One region of the Mesorhizobium sp. B2-5-11 genome, then DNA from elsewhere that is predicted to be linked to it. Evidence: riboswitches for the same ligand, from Rfam matches in the RefSeq annotation. Region 1 holds a riboswitch; each other region holds the start of a gene.
What was found. Region 1 has a riboswitch for cobalamin ahead of FJ490_RS12035 (DUF1636 family protein). Riboswitches for the same ligand answer to the same signal wherever they lie in the genome.
Positions count from the first base shown of each region.

Region 2: linked by a shared signal. The riboswitch ahead of FJ490_RS21340 (aromatic ring-hydroxylating dioxygenase subunit alpha) and the one ahead of FJ490_RS12035 (DUF1636 family protein) in region 1 are both predicted to bind cobalamin.
Region 3: linked by a shared signal. The riboswitch ahead of FJ490_RS03810 (ABC transporter ATP-binding protein) and the one ahead of FJ490_RS12035 (DUF1636 family protein) in region 1 are both predicted to bind cobalamin.

Region 1 covers NZ_VFUK01000003.1:214,460-222,214, reverse strand. Annotated here, with positions in the region: gene FJ490_RS12060 (NADH-quinone oxidoreductase subunit D) at 1-456, opposite strand, end outside; gene FJ490_RS12055 (NADH-quinone oxidoreductase subunit C) at 456-1,058, opposite strand; gene FJ490_RS12050 (NADH-quinone oxidoreductase subunit B) at 1,063-1,644, opposite strand; gene FJ490_RS12045 (NADH-quinone oxidoreductase subunit A) at 1,635-2,000, opposite strand; gene FJ490_RS12040 (winged helix-turn-helix domain-containing protein) at 2,334-3,533, shown strand; cobalamin riboswitch at 3,563-3,767, shown strand; gene FJ490_RS12035 (DUF1636 family protein) at 3,805-4,251, shown strand; gene cobW (cobalamin biosynthesis protein CobW) at 4,254-5,306, shown strand; gene FJ490_RS12025 (cobaltochelatase subunit CobN) at 5,323-7,755, shown strand, end outside.
Region 2 covers NZ_VFUK01000006.1:445,219-452,973, forward strand. Annotated here, with positions in the region: gene FJ490_RS21305 (sugar ABC transporter permease) at 1-602, shown strand, start outside; gene FJ490_RS21310 (carbohydrate ABC transporter permease) at 604-1,758, shown strand; gene FJ490_RS21315 (alpha-glucosidase) at 1,763-3,427, shown strand; gene ugpC (sn-glycerol-3-phosphate ABC transporter ATP-binding protein UgpC) at 3,453-4,565, shown strand; gene FJ490_RS21325 (DUF680 domain-containing protein) at 4,652-4,888, opposite strand; gene FJ490_RS21330 (DUF680 domain-containing protein) at 4,960-5,166, opposite strand; gene FJ490_RS21335 (DUF680 domain-containing protein) at 5,236-5,433, opposite strand; cobalamin riboswitch at 5,912-6,114, shown strand; gene FJ490_RS21340 (aromatic ring-hydroxylating dioxygenase subunit alpha) at 6,245-7,492, shown strand; gene FJ490_RS21345 (hybrid-cluster NAD(P)-dependent oxidoreductase) at 7,511-7,755, shown strand, end outside.
Region 3 covers NZ_VFUK01000001.1:745,214-752,968, forward strand. Annotated here, with positions in the region: gene FJ490_RS03780 (ABC transporter permease) at 1-993, opposite strand, end outside; gene FJ490_RS03785 (ATP-binding cassette domain-containing protein) at 990-1,787, opposite strand; gene FJ490_RS03790 (substrate-binding domain-containing protein) at 1,873-2,880, opposite strand; gene FJ490_RS03795 (sugar phosphate isomerase/epimerase) at 2,966-3,871, opposite strand; gene FJ490_RS03800 (Gfo/Idh/MocA family oxidoreductase) at 3,874-4,905, opposite strand; gene FJ490_RS03805 (LacI family DNA-binding transcriptional regulator) at 5,087-6,112, shown strand; cobalamin riboswitch at 6,175-6,384, shown strand; gene FJ490_RS03810 (ABC transporter ATP-binding protein) at 6,640-7,428, shown strand; gene FJ490_RS03815 (ABC transporter substrate-binding protein) at 7,474-7,755, shown strand, end outside.

The DNA.
Region 1 (7,755 bases):
ATGCATGCGCGAACCCGAGGCGCGCTCATAGAACACCATCAGCTTTTCGCGCTCGACGAAGCCCCACAGAGGCGGCGTCAGCGCGCCGACGTCCAGCGCCTGCGTCGTCACATTGAGGATGTGCGACATGATGCGGCCGATCTCGCAGTAGAGCACGCGGATCAGCTGACCGCGCTTCGGCACCTCGATGCCGAGCAGGCGCTCGGCGGCCAGTGCGAAGGCATGCTCCTGGTTCATCGGCGCGCAATAGTCGAGCCGGTCGAGATAAGGCACTGCCTGCAGGTAGGTTTTGTGCTCGATCAGCTTTTCGGTGCCGCGATGCAAGAGCCCGATATGCGGATCGACACGATCGACCACTTCGCCGTCCAACTCCAGAACCAATCTCAAAACACCATGCGCGGCAGGGTGTTGCGGTCCGAAGTTGATGTTAAAATTGCGGACGGAGGTTTCAGCCATTACTGCTTTGCCTTCTCATCCCCTGGCAGCACGTAATCGGTGCCTTCCCATGGGGACAGAAAATCGAAATTGCGGAATTCCTGCTTCAGTTCCACCGGCTCGTAGATGACGCGCTTGGCTTCGTCGTCGTAACGCACCTCGACGAAGCCGGTCAGCGGGAAATCCTTGCGCAGCGGGTGACCGTCGAAACCGTAATCGGTGAGAATGCGCCGCAGATCGGGGTGACCCGAAAACAGCACGCCATAGAGATCGTAGGTCTCGCGCTCGAACCAGTCGGCGCCGGGATAGACGCCGGTGATCGACGGCACCATCGTCTCCTCGTCGGCCTGCACCTTGATGCGGATACGCACGTTCTGCTTCGGCGACAACAGGTGATAGACGACGTCGAAGCGCTTGGCCCGCGACGGATAATCGGCGCCGCAGACATCGATGACCGAGATGAATTGGCAGCGCGGATCGTCACGCAGGAAAGTCACCACTTCGATCAGATCGCGCGGTTCGACATGGATGGTGAGTTCGCCATAGGCGAACACTGCTTCATTGACGCGGCCAATCAATTTTTCGCCGAGATAGGTCGACAGTTCGCTCAGGGATGCGGCCATGGATTTACCGTTCGATCGTGCCGGTGCGGCGGATCTTCTTCTGCAGCAGAAGAATGCCATAGAGCAGCGCTTCGGCGCTCGGCGGACAGCCGGGCACATAGATGTCGACCGGCACGATGCGGTCGCAGCCGCGCACCACCGAATAGGAATAGTGGTAATAGCCGCCGCCATTGGCGCAGGAGCCCATCGAGATGACGTAGCGCGGCTCCGGCATCTGGTCGTACACCTTGCGCAGCGCCGGGGCCATCTTGTTGGTCAGCGTGCCGGCAACGATCATGATGTCGGACTGGCGCGGAGACGCGCGAGGAGCAACACCGAACCGCTCCGAATCGTAACGCGGCATCGAGGTGTGGATCATCTCGACGGCGCAGCAGGCGAGGCCGAAGGTCATGAACATCAGCGAGCCGCTGCGCGCCCAGGTGATCAGCGCCTCGGTCGAGGTGACGAGAAAGCCCTTGTCGGCGAGTTCGTTGTTGATTTCGAGGAAGAACGGATCATCGGACCCAACCGGCCTGCCGGTATTGGGATCGATCAGACCCTTGGGCTTCGGCGCGACGAGCGTGCCGGAACTGTCGCTCAATCCCATTCGAGCGCTCCTTTTTTCCATTCATAGGCAAAGCCGATGGTCAGCACCGCCAAAAACACCATCATCGACCAGAAACCGAGCATGCCGATTTTCGAGAACGACACCGCCCACGGAAACAGGAAGGCCACTTCCAGGTCGAAGATGATGAACAGGATCGACACCAGGTAGAAGCGGATGTCGAACTTCATACGGGCGTCATCGAACGAGTTGAACCCGCATTCGTAGGCGGAAAGCTTTTCCGGGTCGGGATTGCGGTAGGCCACCAGGAACGGCGCCACGATAAGCGCGACGCCGACAGCCGCCGCCACTGCGATAAACAGGACGATGGGCAGGTACGAACTGAGAAGTGCGTTCATGCTGCGGCTTTCCGTTGGCGCCAATCCATTTTGATTACAGCACCAGACCCCATTTCGGAAGCGTGACAGTTTAACCGCTGAACCGTTTTAAGGGGCCTTTGCTGCAACGCGGCGAGGGTTAGCGCAGCGCTTCCGGCGAAGCAAGTCAAACCTTGTTCAAAACACTGGCCTGGACGGCATAAGGGAAGAAACTGGTCCGATCCGCTCCTGTCTGATTTCCTTCGCTTTTTACTCCACTTTTCTCTCCTGACAGAGTTGCCGCCAAAACCCTGCTAGCATGGCCGGAATCAACTGTCCGAACGACGCTCAACAAGCCATCAGAGTCGCATCCGAATGAAGGAAAAGATCTCGCTTGCCACGGCCCGGCGCATCGCGCTCGCCGCCCAAGGGTTCACTGATCCCCGCCCCGCCGGCACGCCCGACCGACGCCACTTCGCCCGCGTGCTCTCGCGCACCGGCCTGCTGCAGATCGATTCCGTCAGCGCGGTGGTGCGCGCTCACTACATGCCGCTCTACTCGCGCCTTGGCCCCTACCCGTTCGCCTTGCTCGACAACGCCGCCGTCACGCGCAAGCGCACGGTTTTCGAATACTGGGCGCACGAGGCTTCCTTCCTGCCGGTCGAGACCTATCCCCTGATGCGTTGGCGCATGCAGCGCGCCGAGCGTGGCGATGAAATGTATCTGGGTCTCGCCAAATGGGGCCGCGAGCACGCCGCCTATATCGAAGAGATCTACCGCGAGGTCGCGGAGCGCGGCCCGATCGCCGCCTCCGCGCTCGAAGGCCAGAAAGGGTCCGGCGGCTGGTGGGGCTGGAGCCACGCCAAGCATGCCTTCGAATGGCTGTTCTGGGCAGGACGCATCACCACCGCGCACCGCCGTGGCTTCGAACGCTTCTACGATCTGCCCGAGCGCGTGCTGCCGCAGGCGATCCTCGATCTGCCGGTGCCGTCAGCCGAGGACGCGCATCGGGAATTGCTGCGGATATCCGCCCGCGCTCATGGCGTCGCGACAGCAAGCGACCTGCGCGACTATTTCCGCCTGTCGCCGGCCGACATGAAGGGCCGGCTGGAGGAGCTGGTTGAAACAGGCGAGCTGGTGCCGGTGCGTGTCGAGGGCTGGAACAAACCGGCTTACCTCCATAAGGAGGCTCGTATTCCACGAAAAATCGAGGCCCGCGCCTTGCTGGCGCCGTTCGATCCGGTCGTTTTCGAGCGCTCGCGCACGGAGCGGCTGTTCGATTTCCACTACCGCATAGAAATCTACACCCCTGCCGAAAAACGGCAATACGGCTATTACGTCCTGCCGTTCCTGCTCGGCGACAGGATCGTGGCGCGCGTCGACCTCAAGGCCGACCGGCCGGCCAGCGTGCTACGCGTCCACGCGGCCTATGCCGAGCCCGGCGCGCCGCCTGAAACCGCCGCGCAACTCTTCCAGGAATTGACGCAGATGCAGGGCTGGCTCGGCCTCGAACGGATCGAGGTTACGCCCGCCGGCGACCTTGGGCAGCCGCTCGCCGACATTGCCGTGTCGTAGACGCGCGTTGACACCGCCGCCTGCAAGAGCCTAAATCCATTCCAGACGGTCTCCTCTCGGCAAAGGGAGGAGCCAAGAGGGAATGCGGTGCGAAATTTCGATTTCAAATCCGCGGCTGTCCCCGCAACTGTAAGCGACGAGCCAAGGCCGAAAACCACTGGGACGGTCCCGGGAAGGCGGCACGAAGGCGATGACCCGCGAGCCAGGAGACCTGCCGTCTGAGACATAAGAATCCGATCGCCCGGCGGGTTTTCCGGGCAAGGAGCCCAATTTGGAACGCGACAGCAGTTTCCCGGCTGAAACAGCGGACATTTTGTCTGGCGATAGCGACTTGTCTGGCGATAGCGACGCCTTGGCCGGCGTCACTGTCATCATCTGCGCTTCCTGCCGCGACGAGACCGGTTCCGATGCCCATCCCCGCGCCGGCGAAGTTTTGGCTCAAGATACGCGCCAAGCCGCAACGGCCGACAATGTCCGTGTCCGCACCGTCGAATGCCTCGGCAACTGCAAGCGCCGTCTCAGTGCCGCGATTCTTCGCGACGGCTGCTGGAGTTATGTCTTCGGCGACCTGAACATCGCCAGCGGCGCCGATCTCGTCACCGGCGCGAAACTCTTCGCCGCTTCGACCAACGGCCTCATTCCGTGGCGTGGTCGCCCGGATTCCCTCAAGCGCGGCCTCGTCGCCCGCATTCCTCCCCTCGACATGCTGAAGGACTGATCATGACCGCCGCAGTTTCCGCCGCCACTCTCTCCCGCGTCCCCTGTACCGTGGTCACCGGCTTCCTGGGTGCCGGCAAGACCACGCTGGTCCGCCATCTCCTGGAGAACGCGGGCGGCAAGCGGATCGCCATCATCGTCAACGAATTCGGCGACATCGGAATCGACGGCGAGATCCTCAAGGGCTGCGGCATCGACACCTGCCCGGAGGAAAACATCGTCGAACTGGCCAATGGCTGCATCTGCTGCACCGTCGCCGACGATTTCGTCCCGGCGCTCGACCAGATCCTGTCGCTGACGCCGAAGGTCGACCACATCCTGATCGAGACCTCAGGCTTGGCTCTGCCCAAGCCGCTGGTCCAGGCCTTCCAGTGGCCGACAGTGAAGAGCCGGGTGACAGTCGACGGCGTAATCGCCGTGGTCGACGGTCCGGCATTGGCCGAGGGGCGCGTCGCCAACGACATGGACGCCCTGCAGGCGCAACGCGCGCAGGACCAGACACTGGACCACGACGACCCCGTCGAGGAGGTGTTCGAGGACCAGATCGCCTGCGCCGACCTCATCATCCTGTCGAAGAGCGACCTGATGGATGCCGCAGGTTCGGCTCGCGCCAACGCCATCATTGGCGAACACTCCGCCCGCGCCGTGAAGGTCGTGCCGACGGCTCATGGCAAGGTCGATCCGTCCGTGCTGCTCGGGCTAGGCCTCGCCGTCGAGGACGACATCGAGAACCGCAAGTCCCATCATGACGGCGCCTTCGACCACGAGCACGACGACTTCGATACGTTCATCGTCGACATCCCCTCGATCGCCAACCCGGACGACCTGGCAAAGCGCGTCGCGACCGCCGCCGAACAGGAGAACGTGCTGCGGGTGAAAGGCTTCGTCGAGGTCGGCGGCAAGCCGATGCGGCTGTTGCTGCAGGCGGTCGGTCCGCGCGTCAATCATTATTATGACCGCGCCTGGACGGCTGACGACGACCGCCGCTCGCGCCTGGTCGTCATCGGCCTCAAGGGGCTGAACCGCCCGGCGATCGAGCATATCCTCGCCGGCTGAGGCAACACCGACCGCGATGCACATCCTCACCACCACATCCGCCTCGCTCGACGATCTCGCCGAGCCGGTCGATCTGCGGCAGACGCCGGCGGAAATGGTGGCGCTGTCCTTCACGGACAGCGACCTGGCCGGACTGGCAGCGGCCTGGAAAGGCGACGCCGATCGGCTGCCCACGATGCGGCTGGCCGCGCTGCGCGACCTGCGCCACCCCATGTCCGTCGACCTCTGGATCGACAGCGTCGCCCGTCACGCCAAAGTCATTCTGGTGCGTATTCTCGGCGGTTACGAGTGGTGGCGCTACGGCTGCGACCAGTTGGCCGTGGTTGCCCGTGAGCGTGGCATAAAGCTGGCACTACTTCCCGGTGAAAGCCACGACGAGGATATCAGGCTGATCGAAGCCTCGACGCTGCCGCGCGAGGAACTGGACGGGCTGCTCAATTATTTCCGCCAGGGCGGCCCGGCCAATATGAGCGCGCTGGTGCGCAGGCTGGCGCGGTTGGCGGGGTCTGATGGCGAGATTGCCGAGCCGGTAAGCGTGCCGAAAGCCGGGTTTTATGAGCCGGGGCGCGGAGTCGTGGAGAAGCCGGACTTATCGAATGTTGACGATCCTTCACACCCCCCTCTGTCCGGCAGGACATCTCCTCCGCAAGGGGGGAGATCGGCTGTCATCAAGGCCGGCTCCTCTTCTGTCCCCTTGGACAGGGATTTATCTCGACCATCCGCGATAGGCGAAATCGTCGATGAAAGAGCAATCTCCCCCCTTGCGGGGGAGATGTCCGGTAGGACAGAGGGGGGTGTGACGGAACTCGACGCCGGCAACGTCAACCCACCCGTGATTCCCATCCTCTTCTACCGCTCGATGCTGCTCGCCGCCGATGTCGCGCCCATCGACGCGCTTTTCGAGGCGCTACGGCAGCGCGGCATGCTGCCGGTGCCGATCTTTGTCTCCAGCCTGAAAGACCCGGAATCTCTGGCTTTTGTTGAAACCGCGATTGCCCAGCCCAAGCCCGCCGCCATCATCACCGCGACCGCTTTCGCGTCCGGCGCCGAACCCGGCGTCGAAACCCTGTTCGACCGCGCCGGCGTTCCCGTCTTCCAGGTCATCGTCGCCACCACCCGCCGCGACGTATGGGAGAAGAACCAGCGCGGGCTGGCCCCCGCCGACCTCGCCATGCATGTCGTTCTGCCCGAACTGGACGGCCGCATCCTCGCCGGCGCCGTTTCGTTCAAGGGCGAAAGCGAGACCGACCCGGCGCTCGGCCACCGCGCCTTTGCCAACCGGCCGGAGCCCGATCGCGTCGAACAGGTGGCGGACCGGGTCGCGGCCTTCATCAGGCTTCGGGAAACGCCGCGCGCCGAGCGCAAGGTCGCCATTCTGATCCCCGATTACCCGAGCGCTCCCGGCCGCACCGGCTATGCGGTCGGGTTGGATGTGCCATCCAGCGTGCTGGCGATGCTGCACGACCTCCAGGAACAGGGCTATGTAGTTGAGGGAATTCCCCAAACGTCGCGTGCGTTGCTGGATGCGCTGGAGCGCAGCAAGGCTGGGTTGGAGTTGGATGAGTACCTTGCCTTCTCAACGGAATTGCCGGGCGCAGCAATTGCTGCCGTAGAAGCAGCTTGGGGCAAAGCCGAAGGCGAGACAGGTTTGCGCGAGGCACCCCCCTCTGTCCTGCCGGACATCTCCCCCGCAAGGGGGGAGATTACGCCGTCATCTCTGTCTTCGCCAATCTCCAACGTTGCAAGAGTAGCTCCAGCGTCTAAACTGCCAATCTCCCCCCTTGCGGGGGAGATGTCCGGCAGGACAGAGGGGGGTGTTCAAGCGCTGCCCGCCGCCAAATTCCCCTTCCGCGCCGCGACCTTCGGCAACATCACCGTGGCCCTCGCCCCCGATCGCGGCCGCTCGGCCGACCGCCGCGCCGACTATCACGACCCGACGCTGCCGCCGCGCCATGCATTGCTCGCCTTCGGCCTGTGGCTGCGCAAATTGCTCGGCGTCCATGCGCTCATCCATGTTGGCGCGCATGGCACGCTGGAATGGCTGCCGGGCAAGACGGTTGCGCTTTCGCAAAGCTGCTTCCCCGAGATCGTCACCGGTCCCCTGCCCGTCATCTATCCCTTTATCGTCTCCAATCCCGGCGAGGCGGCGCAGGCGAAGCGGCGGATCGCCGCCGTCACGCTCGGCCATCTGCCGCCGCCGCTCACCGGCGCCGGATTGGACAAGAACCAGCACAGGCTCGAACGGCTGGTCGACGAATACGCCCAGGCTGACGGTCTCGACCGCCGCCGCCGCGACCGTCTGGCCAGTCTGATCGTCGAAACCGCGCAGACGACGGGCCTCGCCGCGGAGGCCGGCGTTGCCCGCACCGACGCGCCGGACGAGGCCCTGCGCCGCATCGATGCCTGGCTCTGCGACCTGAAGGATTTCGCTATCAAGGATGGGCTGCAT
Region 2 (7,755 bases), on a different contig from region 1:
TCTGGTGGGGCACGATCGCCAAGAGCCTGATCTTCCTGCCGCTGGCGATCTCCTTCGTCGGCGCCAGCGTCATCTGGAAATTCATCTATGAGTATCGCGGCGAAGGCCAGACGCAGATCGGCATCCTGAACGCCATCATCCAGCATTTCGGCGGCCAGCCGCAGGTCTGGATATCGCTGCCGTTCTGGAACAATTTCTTCCTGATGGTGATCCTGATCTGGATCCAGACCGGCTTTGCCATGGTCATCCTGTCTTCGGCGCTGCGCGGCATTCCGGAAGAGACGCTAGAAGCCGCCGTCATCGACGGTGCCAATCCGTTCCAGATCTTCTGGAAAATCATGGTGCCGCAGATCTGGGGCACCATCGCCGTGGTCTGGACCACAATCACCATCCTGGTGCTCAAGGTATTCGACATCGTCCTGACCATGACCAACGGCCAATGGAACAGCCAGGTGCTGGCCAATCTGATGTTCGACTGGATGTTCCGTGGCGGCGGTGATTTCGGCCGCGGCGCGACAATCGCCATCATCATCATGATCGCGGTCATTCCGATCATGGTCTGGAACATACGCCAGGCCAACAAAGAGACGGGAGGACATTGAGATGACCGTCGCGACCGGAAACTCCTTCGCCAGCCGCTTCGGCGTTCACATCGCCGTCCTGGTCTTCGTTGCGATCTGGACCATGCCGACGCTCGGCATCCTGATATCGTCGCTGCGCGACAAGGACCAGATCATCGCCTCGGGCTGGTGGAACTCGTTCGCCAGTTCCAGCCAGACCGAAGCCGGACGCCTGCCGCCCGCCTCGGCGCAGGTCGAGAAGGATGGCAAGTTCGTCCTCCAGGGCATTATTTTCGGCGATGGCGCCAAGCGCGAGATCAGCGCCTTCGGCGTCAAGTCGGCGGCACCGACGCAATATCCGGCCGGCACATCGGCCGATCTCGGCGACGGCGTTACCTTGCAGCTCAATGCCGACGGCAGCTTCGTCATGACCTCGCCCAAGGCGTTCGAGGGCGACCGCGGCCAGCGCGTCTACTATGCCTCCTCGGCGCCGCCGAAATTCACCACCGACAATTACAGGACCGTGCTGTTTTCGGAAGGCATCGGCCGCTCCTTCATGAACTCGCTGACCGTCACTATCCCGGCGACCGTCATCCCGATCCTGATCGCCGCTTTTGCGGCTTACGCTCTGGCCTGGATGCGCTTTCCCGGGCGCGCGCTTCTGATCGCGGTCATCATCGGCCTGCTGGTGGTGCCGCTGCAGATGTCGCTGATCCCGCTGTTGAAGCTCTATAACGGCGTCGGCGCCTTCTTCGGCGTGCCCTCCAAGACCTATCTCGGCATCTGGCTGGCGCATACCGGCTTCGGACTGCCCTTCGCCATCTACCTCTTGCGGAGCTACATTGCCGGCCTGCCGCGCGAGATCATGGAATCGGCGCGCATCGACGGCGCCAGCGATTTCGAGATATTCGTCAAGATCGTGCTGCCGCTGTCATTTCCCGTGCTGGCGTCCTTCGCCATCTTCCAATTCCTGTGGGTATGGAACGATCTCCTGGTGGCGATGGTTTTCCTTGGCACGGAGGCGGATCAGATCGTGCTGACCGCCAAGCTCAATGCCTTGCTCGGCTCGCGTGGCGGCGACTGGGAGATCCTGACGACGTCGGCTTTCGTGACCATCATCGTGCCGCTGATCGTGTTCTTCTCTTTGCAGCGCTATTTCGTCCGCGGGCTGCTCGCAGGCTCGGTGAAAGGAGGCTGAAACCATGCAATCCGCTTTGAAAGCCAGTTCGAGGCCCGATCTCGCCGTCGATAGCGACTGGTGGCGAGGTGCCGTGATCTACCAGATCTATCCGCGCAGCTACCAGGACTCGAATGGCGACGGCATCGGCGACCTCAAGGGGATCATCGGGCGGCTGCCCTATATCGCCGCGCTCGGCGCGGACGCCATCTGGATCTCGCCCTTCTTCAAATCGCCGATGAAGGATTTCGGCTACGACGTCTCGGATTACTGCGACGTCGACCCGATGTTCGGCACGCTGGCCGATTTCGACGCGCTGACGGCGGAGGCGCACAGGCTGGGGCTGAAAGTGATGATCGACGAGGTGCTGTCGCACACCGCCGACATCCATCCCTGGTTCAGGGAAAGCCGATCGAACCGCAGTAATCCGAAAGCCGACTGGTACGTCTGGGCCGATCCCAGGCCGGACGGCACGCCGCCCAACAACTGGCTGTCGATCTTCGGCGGATCGGCCTGGCAATGGGACACCAGCCGCCAGCAATATTACCTGCACAACTTTCTCGCGGAACAGCCGGACCTCAATTTCCACAACGGCGAAGTCCAGGACGCGCTGCTCGACGTCACCCGCTTCTGGCTGGAGCGCGGTGTCGACGGGTTCCGCCTCGACACCATCAATTTCTACTTCCACAGCCAGGGGCTGGAAAACAACCCGCCGCTGCCGCCGGAGCAGCGCAACGACCAGACCGCACCCGCGGTCAATCCGTACAACTACCAAGATCACATCTACGACAAGAGCCGTCCGGAGAACCTCGGCTTCCTCGAACGCTTCCGCGCCCTGCTCGACGAATATCCGGCAACGGCCGCGGTCGGCGAGGTCGGCGATTCACAGCGCGGACTGGACGTCGTCGCGGCCTATACAGCCGGCGGCAAGCGCGTGCACATGTGCTATTCCTTCGATTTCCTGGCGCCGGAAAAGATCAGCGCCGCCAAGGTCCGTTCGGTGCTGGAAACCTTCGGCAAGGTTGCCAGCGACGGCTGGTCGTGTTGGGCCTTCTCAAACCATGACGTGATGCGCCCGGCCTCGCGCTGGGCCGCCAACGAAGCCGACCCGACCGCCTATCTCAAGGTTATCTCGGCATTGCTGATGTCCTTGCGCGGCTCGGTCTGTATCTATCAGGGCGAGGAACTGGGGCTCGGCGAAGCCGAATTGCGGTTCGAGGATCTGCAAGATCCCTACGGCATCCGCTTCTGGCCGGAATTCAAGGGCCGCGACGGCTGCCGCACGCCGATGGTGTGGGACGGCAGCGCCAGGAATGGCGGCTTCTCCCAGGCAAAGCCGTGGTTGCCGGTGCCGGCCAAGCACCTGTCGCAAGCCGTCAATGTCCAGCAAGGCGACGAGCATTCGCTGCTCGAACACTACCGACGCTTTCTCGGCTTCCGCCGTGCCCATCCGGCGTTGGCCAAGGGCGATATCAATTTCATCGAAAGCCAGGGCGACACTGTCGCCTTCACGCGCCGCGCGGGCAACGAGCAGATCGTCTGCGTCTTCAACCTGGGATCCGGGCCAGCGGAGGTTGACCTTGGCGGTCGATCGCTGCAACCTTTGCCCGGACACGGATTTTCGGGACAGCAGAGCTCCGGCTCCATCCGCCTCGGCGGCTACGGCGCCTGGTTCGGGCGCATCGACTGAATTCTAGCGACCACTGGAGGGAAACATGGCCGATGTCACGCTGAGGCAAGTGAAGAAATCATACGGCAATCTCAACATTCTGCACGGCATCGACCTCGACATCAAATCGGGCGAGTTCATCGTCTTCGTCGGGCCGTCGGGTTGCGGCAAGTCGACATTGCTGCGCTCGATCGCAGGGCTCGAGGAGATCACCTCGGGCGAGCTCAGAATAGCCGGCGAGGTGGTCAACGACGTGCCGCCGTCGAAACGCGGCATCGCCATGGTGTTCCAGTCCTACGCGCTCTATCCGCATATGACGGTCTACGACAACATGGCGTTTTCGATGAAGATCGGCAAGGAAAGCAAGGCCGAGATAGACAAGCGCGTGCGCCAGGCGGCAGAGATCCTGCAGCTGACCAACTATCTCGACCGCCTCCCCAAGGCGATGTCGGGCGGCCAGCGCCAGCGCGTGGCCATCGGCCGCGCCATCGTGCGCAACCCGAAGGTGTTCCTGTTCGACGAACCGCTGTCGAACCTCGACGCCGCGCTGCGCGTCGCCACCCGCATCGAGATCGCCAAGCTCAAGGAATCGATGCCCAACACCACCATGATCTATGTCACCCACGACCAGGTCGAGGCGATGACGCTGGCCGACCGCATCGTGGTGCTGAAGGAGGGCCATATCGAGCAGGTCGGCACGCCGATGGAACTCTACAAGAAACCCGGCAATCTGTTCGTTGCCCAGTTCATCGGCTCGCCGGCCATGAACATCCTGCCGGCGACCATCGACAAATCGGGCAATCCGACCGTCATCAGTCATGTCGGCGGCCGCAAGGCTACGGTGCCGATCGCGACGCCGGCCTCGGCCAAGGGCGCGTCGGTGAGCTTCGGCGTGCGGCCGGAGGACCTGACGATCGCCGGCGGCACGGACTATCTGTTCGAAGGAACGGTGGATTATGTCGAGCAGCTCGGCGAGGTGCAACTCGTCTATGTCGACATCGGCCGCGCCGACCTGCCGCTGGTGACCAAGCTGCCGGGCAATGTCGAGGTCAAGCGCGGGGCGACACTGCGGCTGAGCGCCGACGCCGGAGACCTTCATATCTTCGACGCGGATGGACGATCCTTCGCGCTGCACGAGACGGAAGCGAAAGCGGCCTGAGAGCAGGCCATGAATTAATTGCCGGTCACGCAAAAAAGGAGCGGCGGGCAAAGCCCGCCGCTCCTGTCTGGTGTCAGCTTCGGCTGTTAGTGGCCGAAGAGATTCCGGTCACTGCCCTGAGGGGCGGACTTGTGTTCATCGCCCGACGAATTGAGCAGCTTGTAGACCGGCGAGCCGCTGTCGCGGATCGAAGCCGTGTGCGCATTGTCGACCGAGGTGACGGCAGGCTGATTGGCGCCATTGGAGCCATAGTTGTCGCTGCTGGCGAAAGCGCTGCCCGAAACGGCCAGGACGGCGGCGGCAGCAAGGATGATCTTTTTCATTTCAAGTCTCCTGAATTCTCAAATTCCACCGCAGAGGCGGGCTTGCCCGCCATCTGCTGCAGGATCGGCTGTTAGTTGTTGCCGAAGAGGTTATGGTCGGCACCCTGAACAGGTGCCTGGGCAGCCGGAGCCGGCGTCTTGGTCGAAGCGGTGTATGAGCTGTCCGTCGAAGTGGCCGCGGGCTGGTTGGCGCCATTGGAGCCATAGTTGTCGCTGCCGGCGAAAGCGCTGCCCGACACGGCCAGGACGGCGGCGGCAGCAAGAACGATCTTCTTCATTTCAAGTCTCCTGAATTCTCAAATTTCGCCAGGACGGCGGAAGGCCCGCCGTCAACTGGAGATCGGCTGTTAGTTGTTGCCGAAGAGGTTGCGATCGGCACCCTGGACAGGCGTCTGGGCAGCCGGTTCCGACTTCTTGGTCGAAGCGGTGTACGAGCTGTCGACGGCGGTGGCCGCAGGGGCATTCGAACCATAATGGTCGCTACTAGCGAAGGCGCTGCCGGAAACAGCCAGAAGGGCGGCGGCAGTGAGAATGATCTTTTTCATTTTTGATACTCCAGTATTTTTCCGTCCGTCTAGCGGCGTGTCTTGGGAGGAAATCGCGTCGTTCGGACAGCCCCGATGTGGGAAAGCCATACCGCCATTTCCAATCACGAAGTTTTTCCGTGTGGACCAAGTTTCCACCACTTGAAATTGTGCCAGAGCCTTCAACATTCGTTTTTTTCTGTTTACTATCAGTTGGTTATGCAAACGCGTCGCGCGATCACCAACTGTGTCGAAGGCCCAGTGTTCACACCGTCCTGCACGCATCGTCAACAGAAACGAACCGTTCGGTTCGATTTTAGAGGGCGCTAACAGTCACTTTTCGAAACCGTTAACCTTTTTTGCCTCCGCCACGAGACGGAATCCGAGGCGGCGACCTGAGGCTTTCTGCCCTGCAACGGCGGCCGCGCCGTTTCCAATGCGTGTCGCGCGGCATGGATGCGATGTCGTTTTCATGCCGACGACAAGTCGGCGATCATGGTTAGATCCTGCCATCTCAGGTGCCGCCGCGTGACGACGAGGCGGAGAATTGGGAAGCCGGTCAGAATCCGGCGCTGCCCCCGCAACGGTGGTGGAGTTCAGGTCGCAACGGGAGACCACTGGGCAAAGGCCTGGGAAGGTGTCGCGACAGTCCGCAAGGACAGCTCCAGAGCCCGGAAACCAGCCCGAGATGTTGGACTCGACTGATCGCGGCGGGCGGTCAAGAGGCGGATGGTGCATGTCCGGCGCAAGCCGGCGCGCTGCTTGATCCTTCCTCTCTCCCCTCCGTTCAGTCCTTCGATGCGAGGACAGGACTTCAATGCGAGGACAGGACATGGATGCGCGCAACGACATGCTGAAACGGCTGCAAGGCCGCAGGGACGGCTTCTCGCTCGAGCAGCCCTTCTATACCGATCCCGACTACTTCAAGCTCGACATGGAGCTGATCTGGTACCGCGACTGGCTGTTCATCGGCCATGATTGCGAACTGCCCCGGCCCGGCAGCTTCATCACCGTGCAGATCGGCGACTATCCTGTGGTGCTGGTGCGTGACCAGAAGGGCAACATCAACGCCTTCCACAATTCTTGCCGCCATCGCGGCAGCCGCGTCTGCAACACAGACAAGGGCACGGCGGCGAAGCTCGTCTGCCCCTACCATCAGTGGACCTATGAACTGGACGGCAGGCTGCTGTTCGCCAGGCAGATGGCCGAGGGTTTCGACAAGAGCCAGTTCGGCCTGAAGCCGGTCGCCTGCGAAAGCGTCGGCGGCTACATCTTCATTTGCCTCGCCGACGAGCCGGCGGATTTCGCGCCGATGCGGACGATGATCGAACCCTATTTGCTGCCGCATCGGCTGCGCGAAGCAAAGGTCGCCTTCGAGAGCACCATCGTCGAGAAGGGCAATTGGAAGCTGGTCTGGGAAAACAACCGCGAATGCTATCATTGCGCCGGCAACCATCCGGAGCTCTGCAAGACCTTCCCGGAGGCGCCGACCGTGACTGGCGTGCAAGACGCCGACGGCGACCCGGAGATGCTGGCGCACTGGGCCAAATGCGAGGCGGCAGGCCTGCCGAGCAGGTTCCGCATCGACCCGGCCGGACAGTACCGTGCCACCCGCGCGCCGCTGCTGCGCGATGCCGTCAGTTATACGATGACGGGAAAACGCGCGGTCAAGAAGAACCTGTCCGACGGCGTTGCCACCGACCGCATCGGCTCCTTGCTGCTCTATCACTATCCGACGACCTGGAACCACATCCTTGGCGACCACGCCGTCACGTTCCGCGTGCTGCCGATCAGCGCCACCGAGACCGCGGTGACGACCAAATGGCTGGTTCACAGGGACGCGGTCGAGGGCGTCGACTATGATCTCGCCGAACTCACCCATGTCTGGACCGAGACCAACGGCCAGGATCGTCGCATCGTCGAGGAAAACGCCTTCGGCATCCTGTCGCCGGCCTATGAACCCGGCCCCTATTCCGAACTGCACGAAGGCGGCGTCATCCAGTTCGTCGACTGGTACGCGCGTTTCATCGGTCCGCGCCTCGCCGAAGACGGCCGGCCGGCCCTGCGCAGCGTTGCTTGAGAGGTGAGGATGAATGCGATGACGGATCTCGGCCTCTATCGCCATCTCGATCAGATGGCGCCCTGGAACGACAGGCTCCAGGTGCTGGAAGTGATCGGCGTGAGCGACGAGGCGCCTGATGTAAAGACTTTCACCTTCCGCTCCGACAACCAGACCTGGTTCCGCTACAAGCCGGGCCAGTTCGTGACGCTGGAACTGCCGACAGCGGATCGGTTGCTGATGCGCACCTACACGCTGTCGTCTTCGCCTTCACGGCCATTCTC
Region 3 (7,755 bases), on a different contig from region 1:
GATCAGCCCGTTGAAGAACTGCACATAGAAGCCGCTGAGGCCGGCGGCGACGACGCCGGTCTGGATGAACGCCACCGTCAGCGCGCCGATGGCGCCGCCAAGCACGGTACCGATGCCGCCCCAGGTCGGCGTGCCGCCGACGAACACCGAAGCCAGCACCGGCAACAGATAGCCGTCGCCGGCGGTTGGCCACCAGGTGAAGTTGATCATCGTCGAGAAGGTGCCGCCGATCGCGGCCCCGATGCCGACAAAGACGAACACCTTGACCTTCACCCGCTTGACGTCGATGCCCATCTGCTGGGCGCTGTCGGGATTGTCGCCGACCACCTTCACCTGCGCGCCGAAGCGGTGGCGGTTGTAGAGCAGCGCGGCGAAGACGACGAAGGCGAGCGCCCACAGGATCTGCACCGGAATGCCGTAAACCTGGCTGGAAAAGATCGTATAGGTCCAGCTTTGCCCGAGCGTCGGCAGCGCGGTCGACTTGCCTTCGTTGATGATCTGGATCAGCCCGCGCAGCAGGAAGTTCATGCCGAGCGTGGCGATCAGCGACGACAGGCTGCCATAGACGACCAGCACGCCGACCAGGAAGCCGAGCAGCATGCCGGTGGCGAGTGCTGCGACGATGCCGAGGAAGGGATCGTAGCCGGCCTGAACGACCAGCGCGAAAACCCAGGAGGCAAAACCCATCGTCGCCGGAAACGACAGGTCGATCTCGCCGGCGGTGACGACAAAGACCAGCGGCACGACCACGAACAGCGCGACCGGCAGCGTGGTCAGCACGGAGCTGTAAAGAAACCAGGTGGTGAACACGGTCGGATTGGCGATGGTGAAGGCGACCATCATCACCGCGAACACGCCGAGCGTGCCCAGCGCCGCGCGATTGTCGAGAACGAAGCCGCGCAGCAAATGATCCGACGGATGCTTCCATGCCGCTTCGCCCATTTCGGCATGGGGCGAGGTGGCTTGGCGATTGGGTTCCGCGATGTTGCTCATGGCCTTGTGTCCTCCGCGCGCTGGGCTTCGCCCAAGCCGGGCAGTCCGCCGGGATGCGCGAGGTCTTCCATGAAATTGACGAGCATGTCGGCCGACTTGATGTCGCGCTTGTCGGCCTGCAGCGCCACAGTGCCACGATCGAGCACGACGAAACGGTCGGCGATGTCGAAGACATGGTGGATGTTGTGGCCGATGAACAGGATCGAGCGCCCGCTCGCCCGCACCTGGCGCACGAAGTGGAAGACCTTGGCGGTCTCGGTCAGCGACAGAGCCGTTGTCGGCTCGTCGAGGATGATCAGGTCGGCCTGCTTGTAGATGGCGCGCGCGATCGCCACGCCCTGGCGCTCGCCGCCGGAAAGCTGGCCGACGACGGACTGCGGCGTGAACACTTTCGAAGTGAAGCCGATCTCGCGCATAAGCCGGCTCGCCTCCCTGATTTCGGTGCCGACTTTCAGCCAGCCGAGGAAGCCGGTGAGTTCGCGTCCCATGAAGATATTGCGCACGATGGTCTGCTGCACGGCCAGCGCCCGGTCCTGGAACACGGTCTCGATGCCGGCGTCGCGCGAGCGCGCCGCGTTCCAGCCGGTGACCGGCTTGCCGCGAACGAGGATCTCCCCGCTGGTCGGCTTGACCGCGCCGGCGAGGATCTTGATCAGCGTCGACTTGCCGGCGCCATTGTCGCCGATCAGTCCGACCACCTCGCCGCGGTCGACGCTGAGATTGACCCCGCCAAGCGCATAGACCTGGCCGTAGGATTTCGTGATGTGGCGCAGTTCGATGATGCGTTCGGCCATCGGGTCCTCGCTTGCTTGTCGCATGCCGGCCCTCGCCGGCGGTCCCGCCGGCCGGGCCTGAGCCCCCGGCCGGCGGCTTGGGAGATCAGCGCAGTGCCTGCTTGGCCAGTTCGGCGACGATCTTGTAATTCTCAGGCGTGACGAAGCCGGCGCCGGTATCGACATTCATCGGTGCCAGCCCCAGCACCACTTGTTGGCAGAGGCTGAGGATCGGCAGATAGCCCTGCATGAACGGCTGCTGGTCGGCGGTCAGTTGCACCCAGCCGCCCTTGAAGGCTTCCACGATCTGCGGGCTGGTGTCGAAGCCGAAATTGAAGATGTCGCCCGGCTTCCGGCCCGCCGCCGTCATATAGGTCTGGACGTTGCCGAGCATCTGTCCGCCGGGGTAGCCGACGGCCTTCACGCCGGGGTTGTTGAGCAAGGCGGCGGTGATCACCGGGATCGCCAGATTCGGATCGGCTGCCCACTCGGTTGCGGAATTGATTTGAACGACATCGATGCCGGCCTCTTTCAAGGCGGAGACGGTTCCTCGCTCGCGGGCGCCGCGGCTCTCGTTCTCGAACGGGCCGATCATGATTGCCTTGTCACCGGCCTTGAGCTTGGCCAGCTTGAAGGCTTCCGCGCCGAGCGCGCGGCCCTGCTGTTCCTGCTGCGCGCCGACATAGCCGCCGCCGAAGGCCGTCACCACCGTCGGCACCGGCACGTTCTGGTACATCATCTTGATGCCGTCCTTATGCGCTTGTTCGGCCAGCGGCATGATGGCGGCGTCGCCGGGGTGGCCCATCATGGCAATACCGTTGGGCTTGACGGCGACCGCCTCGCGCAGCTGCTGGACCATTTTTTCGATGTCCCAGCCTGAGAAGATGTAATCCACTTTCGGTCCGAGATCGGCCGCAGCCTGCTTGGCGCCATTGTAGACAATGGTGCCGAAAGCGTCGCCCTCGGCGCCGCCGACGAAGAAACGGATGTGGACGTCCTTGCACCATTGCGCGTCGAGCGCCTGTGCCGGCAAGGTGGAGATGGCGGCGGCGAGCGCCGTGGCGGTCGCCACCACGGTCGTGCGCAGAAGTGTCGTTCTCTTGGCGATGCTCATGCACGTTCCTCCCTTTTGTCCTCGCGAGCGAGGGTTTCCACATCTGCTTCGGCAATCCCGTCCGGCTCCTCCCGCCGGCCAATCCTCACGTCGGGTTCGGCAGGTAGCTCAGGCCTCCCCTGCATTGCTGGAGGTATTCCAGCGCGCGGACCTGGCCTGTCATTTCAAGATCGTCGCGATAGACCGGGTCGTGCCAACCTTCGATGTCGATGGCGCCCTTGTATCCGGCCAGCCGCAATTCGCTGATCACCCGCGTCCAGTCGCTGTCGCCGAAGCCGGGCGTGCGCATCTGCACGAAGGGCAGGCGGCCGAAGACGCCGTGCTCGCGTATGACATCCCAGCGCACCGTCGCGTCCTTGCCGTGGACATGGAAGATGCGATGCGCCCATTTGCGGATCTGCGGGATCGGGTCGATCAGATAGACCAACTGATGGCAGGGCTCCCATTCCAGACCCAGATTCTCATCCGGCAATTCGTTGAACATCAGTTCCCAGGCGTCTGGATTATGGGCGATGTTCCAGTCGCCGGCGGCCCAGTTGCCATCCATGGCGCAATTCTCGAAGGCGATGCGCACGCCCTTGTCGGCCGCGCGTTTGGCCAATTCGCCCCAGACTTCGCGGTAGCGCGGCAGGCTGTCGGTCAGCGGCTTGCCGCGGATGCGGCCGGTAAAACCGCTGACCAGATTGGTGCCGAACAGATGCGCGCTGTCGATCACCGTTTCCCAGGCCTTGAGCACGCCGCGGTCGGTGTCGCCGCTCTCGAGTGGATTGCCGAACACGCCGATCGAGCTGACGCTGACATCGGCATCGCCGATCGCGTCGCGGATCTCGCCGGCGAGCCGCCCCAGGTCCTTGCCGCCCAGCGTCTGCCAGAAGAAGGGCTGGACGCTCTCGAAACCGAGCGGCAGGATCTGCCTGACATAGGCGGCCAGGTCTTCGAGATTGGCCCGCACCATGGTGCCGATCCTGATGTCGAGAAGCGGGTCCGCCATGGTCATCCTTCCTGCCTGGGGATTTCGATCCGGCGTCCGGTCTCGGCGCTTTCGATCGCCGCGAAAACCATGGCCAGGCTCTTGATATTGTCGGCGCCGCGCGTCTCCGGCTCGGTGCCGGTTTCCACGGCGCGGACGAAATCTTCCATGACGCCGAGATGCCCGCCGATGCGGTCGGCAGGGTCGAGCGGCGGCACCGCTACCGGCACGACCTTGTCGAGCAGGCCTTCGCGTTCCGGCAGCACGGCTTCGGCCTTCAACTCGTCATGACCATCCCAGGTCAGGCTGCCGCGTTCGCCGACGATGCGCCAACTGCCTTCCCAACTGGTGCGGAAACCGTCGGCGCACCAACTGCCGCGATAGGTGAACATCTTGCCCTGGCCGAGCTCGAAGGTGGCGCTTGCCGACGATCCCTGCCGGTACCAGGAATTGGCCGGCTCCCATTCCCGGCAATACACTTCGGTCGGCTCGCCATCGACCATGTAGCGGGCGGCGTCGAATGTATGGATCGCCATGTCGAGCAGCAGCACATGGCGCATGCCTTCGCGGAAACCGCCGAAATGCGGCGCAATGAAAAAATCGGCATGGATGCTGGTCGCAGCGCCGATGGCGCCGGAGCCGAGGAAGCGCCGGATGCGCCGGACGTTGGCGACGTAGCGGCGGTTCTGCACCACGGCATGGATGCGCCGGGCGCGCCGCGCATCGTCGATGATGGCGCGCGCATTGTCCGGGCTGTCGGCCAGCGGCTTTTCCGTCAACAGATGACAGCCATGGGCAAAGGCCGAATTCGCCACGGCGCGACGGGCGGCAGGCACGACCACGTCGAACACCGCATCGGGTCTGGTCTGGGAGAGAACGACGTCGAGATCGGTCCCGATCGCGACCCCGGCGAGGTCGTATTCGCGTGCCCGCTGGCGCGCCCTGTCGGCGTCGAGGTCGACGAGACCGACGATCTTGACGGCAGGGGATTGGCTGATGGCCTCGAGCCAGGTTTTGCTCATGGCTCCGCACCCGACCAGGACGACGTGCATCATCCAGCGCTCCTCCGGCCAACCCCTCCTGGCTGGCACCCACGGCAGTCCGTAAATGACTTCCGTAAACGTTTACGATGACACACCCGATGGCATATATTGTCAATCGGATTTGTACCGTCGGCTCTGAAACGCCTTGGCCGCACGACCGGCTGGTGCTAGCCAGAAGCAGGAGGGGGAGGTCTTGGCGTCCAGCATTCACGATCTTGCGCGGCACCTGAACATTTCGATCGGTACGGTCTCGCGCGCGCTTAACGGGCGCGCCGACGTGAACGCCGAGACACGCCAGCGCGTGCTCGAGGCGGCCCGGAAGCTCAATTATTCACCGAACCACTCGGGCAGGAACCTACGCCGCGGCACCACCCATGCCGTGGCTTTCATGCTGCAGCCGCATCCGGGCGACCAGCAGTATGGCGAGCCGTTCTTCATTCCGTTCCTCACCGGACTGCAAGCGACATTGGCCGAGTGCGGGCTGGACCTGATCATCGTCATGGGCGCGCCGGCGGATTATCAGCAGGAGCGGCTGCGCCGCGTCGTCGAGACGCGTCGTGCCGATGCCGTCGTACTGGCCTGGACGCGGCGCGAGGACGATCGCATCGACTATCTGAGCAAGGCCGGCTTTCCCTTCGCGACGCTCGGCCGAAGCCGGTCCGGCGACGACAGCTATCCCTCTCTGGATCTGGATTTCGAGAAGGCGGGCGCCGATGCGGTCGACCGGCTGGTTGCGCGTGGCCACCGCCGCATCGCCGCCATCCGGCCGTCGCTTGACCTGAATTTCGGTTATCTGTTTCTGGAGGGTTATTGCAAGGCGCTGCGGCGGCACGGCATCGAAGTCGATCCCGGCCTGATTGTGGACGGTTTTATCAACGAAGCCGGTGGCTACGCGGTGACACCGCAAGTCATGCGGTCGAAGGATCCGCCGACCGCGATTATCTTCAACAACGACTCGATGGCGCTCGGCGGCTGCAAAGCGCTCGCCGAAATGGGGATCAAGCCCGGGCAGGATGTCGCGGTGATCGTCATCGTCGACACGCCGCTCTGCCGTTATTTCTCGCCGGCGCTGACCGGCTTTCGTCCGAGCCTTGACCCGATGGGGCGGCGGCTCGGCGAAATCCTGCTCGCCTCGCTCCCGGCTTTCGCCGGCGCGAAAGGGCCAGAGATCATTCGCGAGGTCTGGCCGCTGGAACTGGTGGCGCGCGATAGTGATTGACCACAAGTTTGTATCGTTATAACGGAACATGCATCGACCTTGCCTCGACGCTGCCTGCATCCTAGGCTGCGACTCGTGATGGTCCCCGCGCCGCAAGGCGAGGGGTGAAAAGGGAACATGGTGAGGCCCGATTTTCGGGTCGAAGCCATGGCTGCCCCCGCAACTGTAAGCGGCGAGCAAAATCCGAGAAGCCACTGGCCGGCAAGGCTGGGAAGGCAGGATGGCGCAACGACCCGCGAGCCAGGAGACCTGCCATCTGCATGAGTTGACCGGACGGGGTGTGCCGGGAGGAGACGCAGGTTTCGGTCTTGTCGACCGGTTCAAGCCAGCTTCCTTCCGTCGCCATTTTGAAAGTGACGGAAGTTGGACGGCTCCATCGATCGCATACATCGCATTGCCATGCATCGCATCGTCGTGTGCACGCTTTGCCGCGATATCGCCACCGAGGTGAATTCAGGCCAGCGTCCGGCAGGACTGGCAAGCAAGACGCTGGCCCGTATTCCGGCAGGCCCTGCAAGGAATTGCCCATGACCGCGCCGCTTCTCGATGCCCGCGACCTGGCCGCAGCGGCGGATGGCCTGCATCTGGTGCATCCGGTCAGCCTTTCGGTGGCGGCGGGCGACCGTCTCGCCATCATCGGTCCCAACGGCGCCGGCAAGACGACATTGCTGCGCATGCTGTCGGGCATGCTGCGGCCGAGTTCGGGCGAAGTGAAGCTCACCGGGCGCCTGCTGGACAGGATTTCGACCGCCGAGCGGGCGCTGCACATCGCCGTCGTCGGCCAGACCGATCAACCGGATCCACGGCTGGCGGTGATCGATTATGTCGAGCTCGGCCGGGTTCCGCATACCGGCCGCAGGCACAGGAGCGAGGAACGCGACATTGTCGTCGAGGCGCTGCGCCGGACCGGGCTGTTGCCGCTGCTTGGCCGCACCATCGGCTCGCTGTCGGGCGGCGAGCGCCAGCGCGCCCAGCTTGCCCGCGCCATCGCACAGGAGCCGAAGATCCTGTTCCTCGACGAGCCGACCAACCATCTCGACCCGCGGGCGCGCAGCGAGTTGCTCGAACTGGTTGCAGGCCTCGGCATGACCGTGATCGCGGTGCTGCACGATCTGGCGCTGGTGACGCCTTTCGCCACCAGGGTCGCGGTGATGAGCCATGGCCGGTTGCATGTGCTGGCGCCGCCACGCGAAGCACTCACTCAGCAGCTGATCCGCGAGATCTTCGGTGTCGACGTCTTTAGGTTGCGCCACCCGACGGAGGACCGCGAGCTGACGGTGTTCGAGGTTCCGAACCGTGCCGCGCCATCTTCGTGAGCGAAGCCATTTCCGGCAGATCCTGTTCAACAAGGAGCAACATCCGTGAAACGCCTTGCCGTGTCTCTTGCCTTCTCCCTGCTCGGCTCTACGGCCTTCGCCTTTCCGGTGACGGTCGACAGCTGCGGCAAGCCGCTGACCTTCGACGCGCCTCCAAAGCGCGCTGTCATTCACGATCTCAACATGGCCGAGATGGCCTTCGCCCTGAAGCTGCAGCCGTCGATCGTCGGCCTGACCGGCATCACCGGATGGTACAAGGTCGGCCCCGAATTCAAGGCCGAGCAAGGCTCGATCCCGGAACTGGCGCCCAAATATCCGACGCTGGAA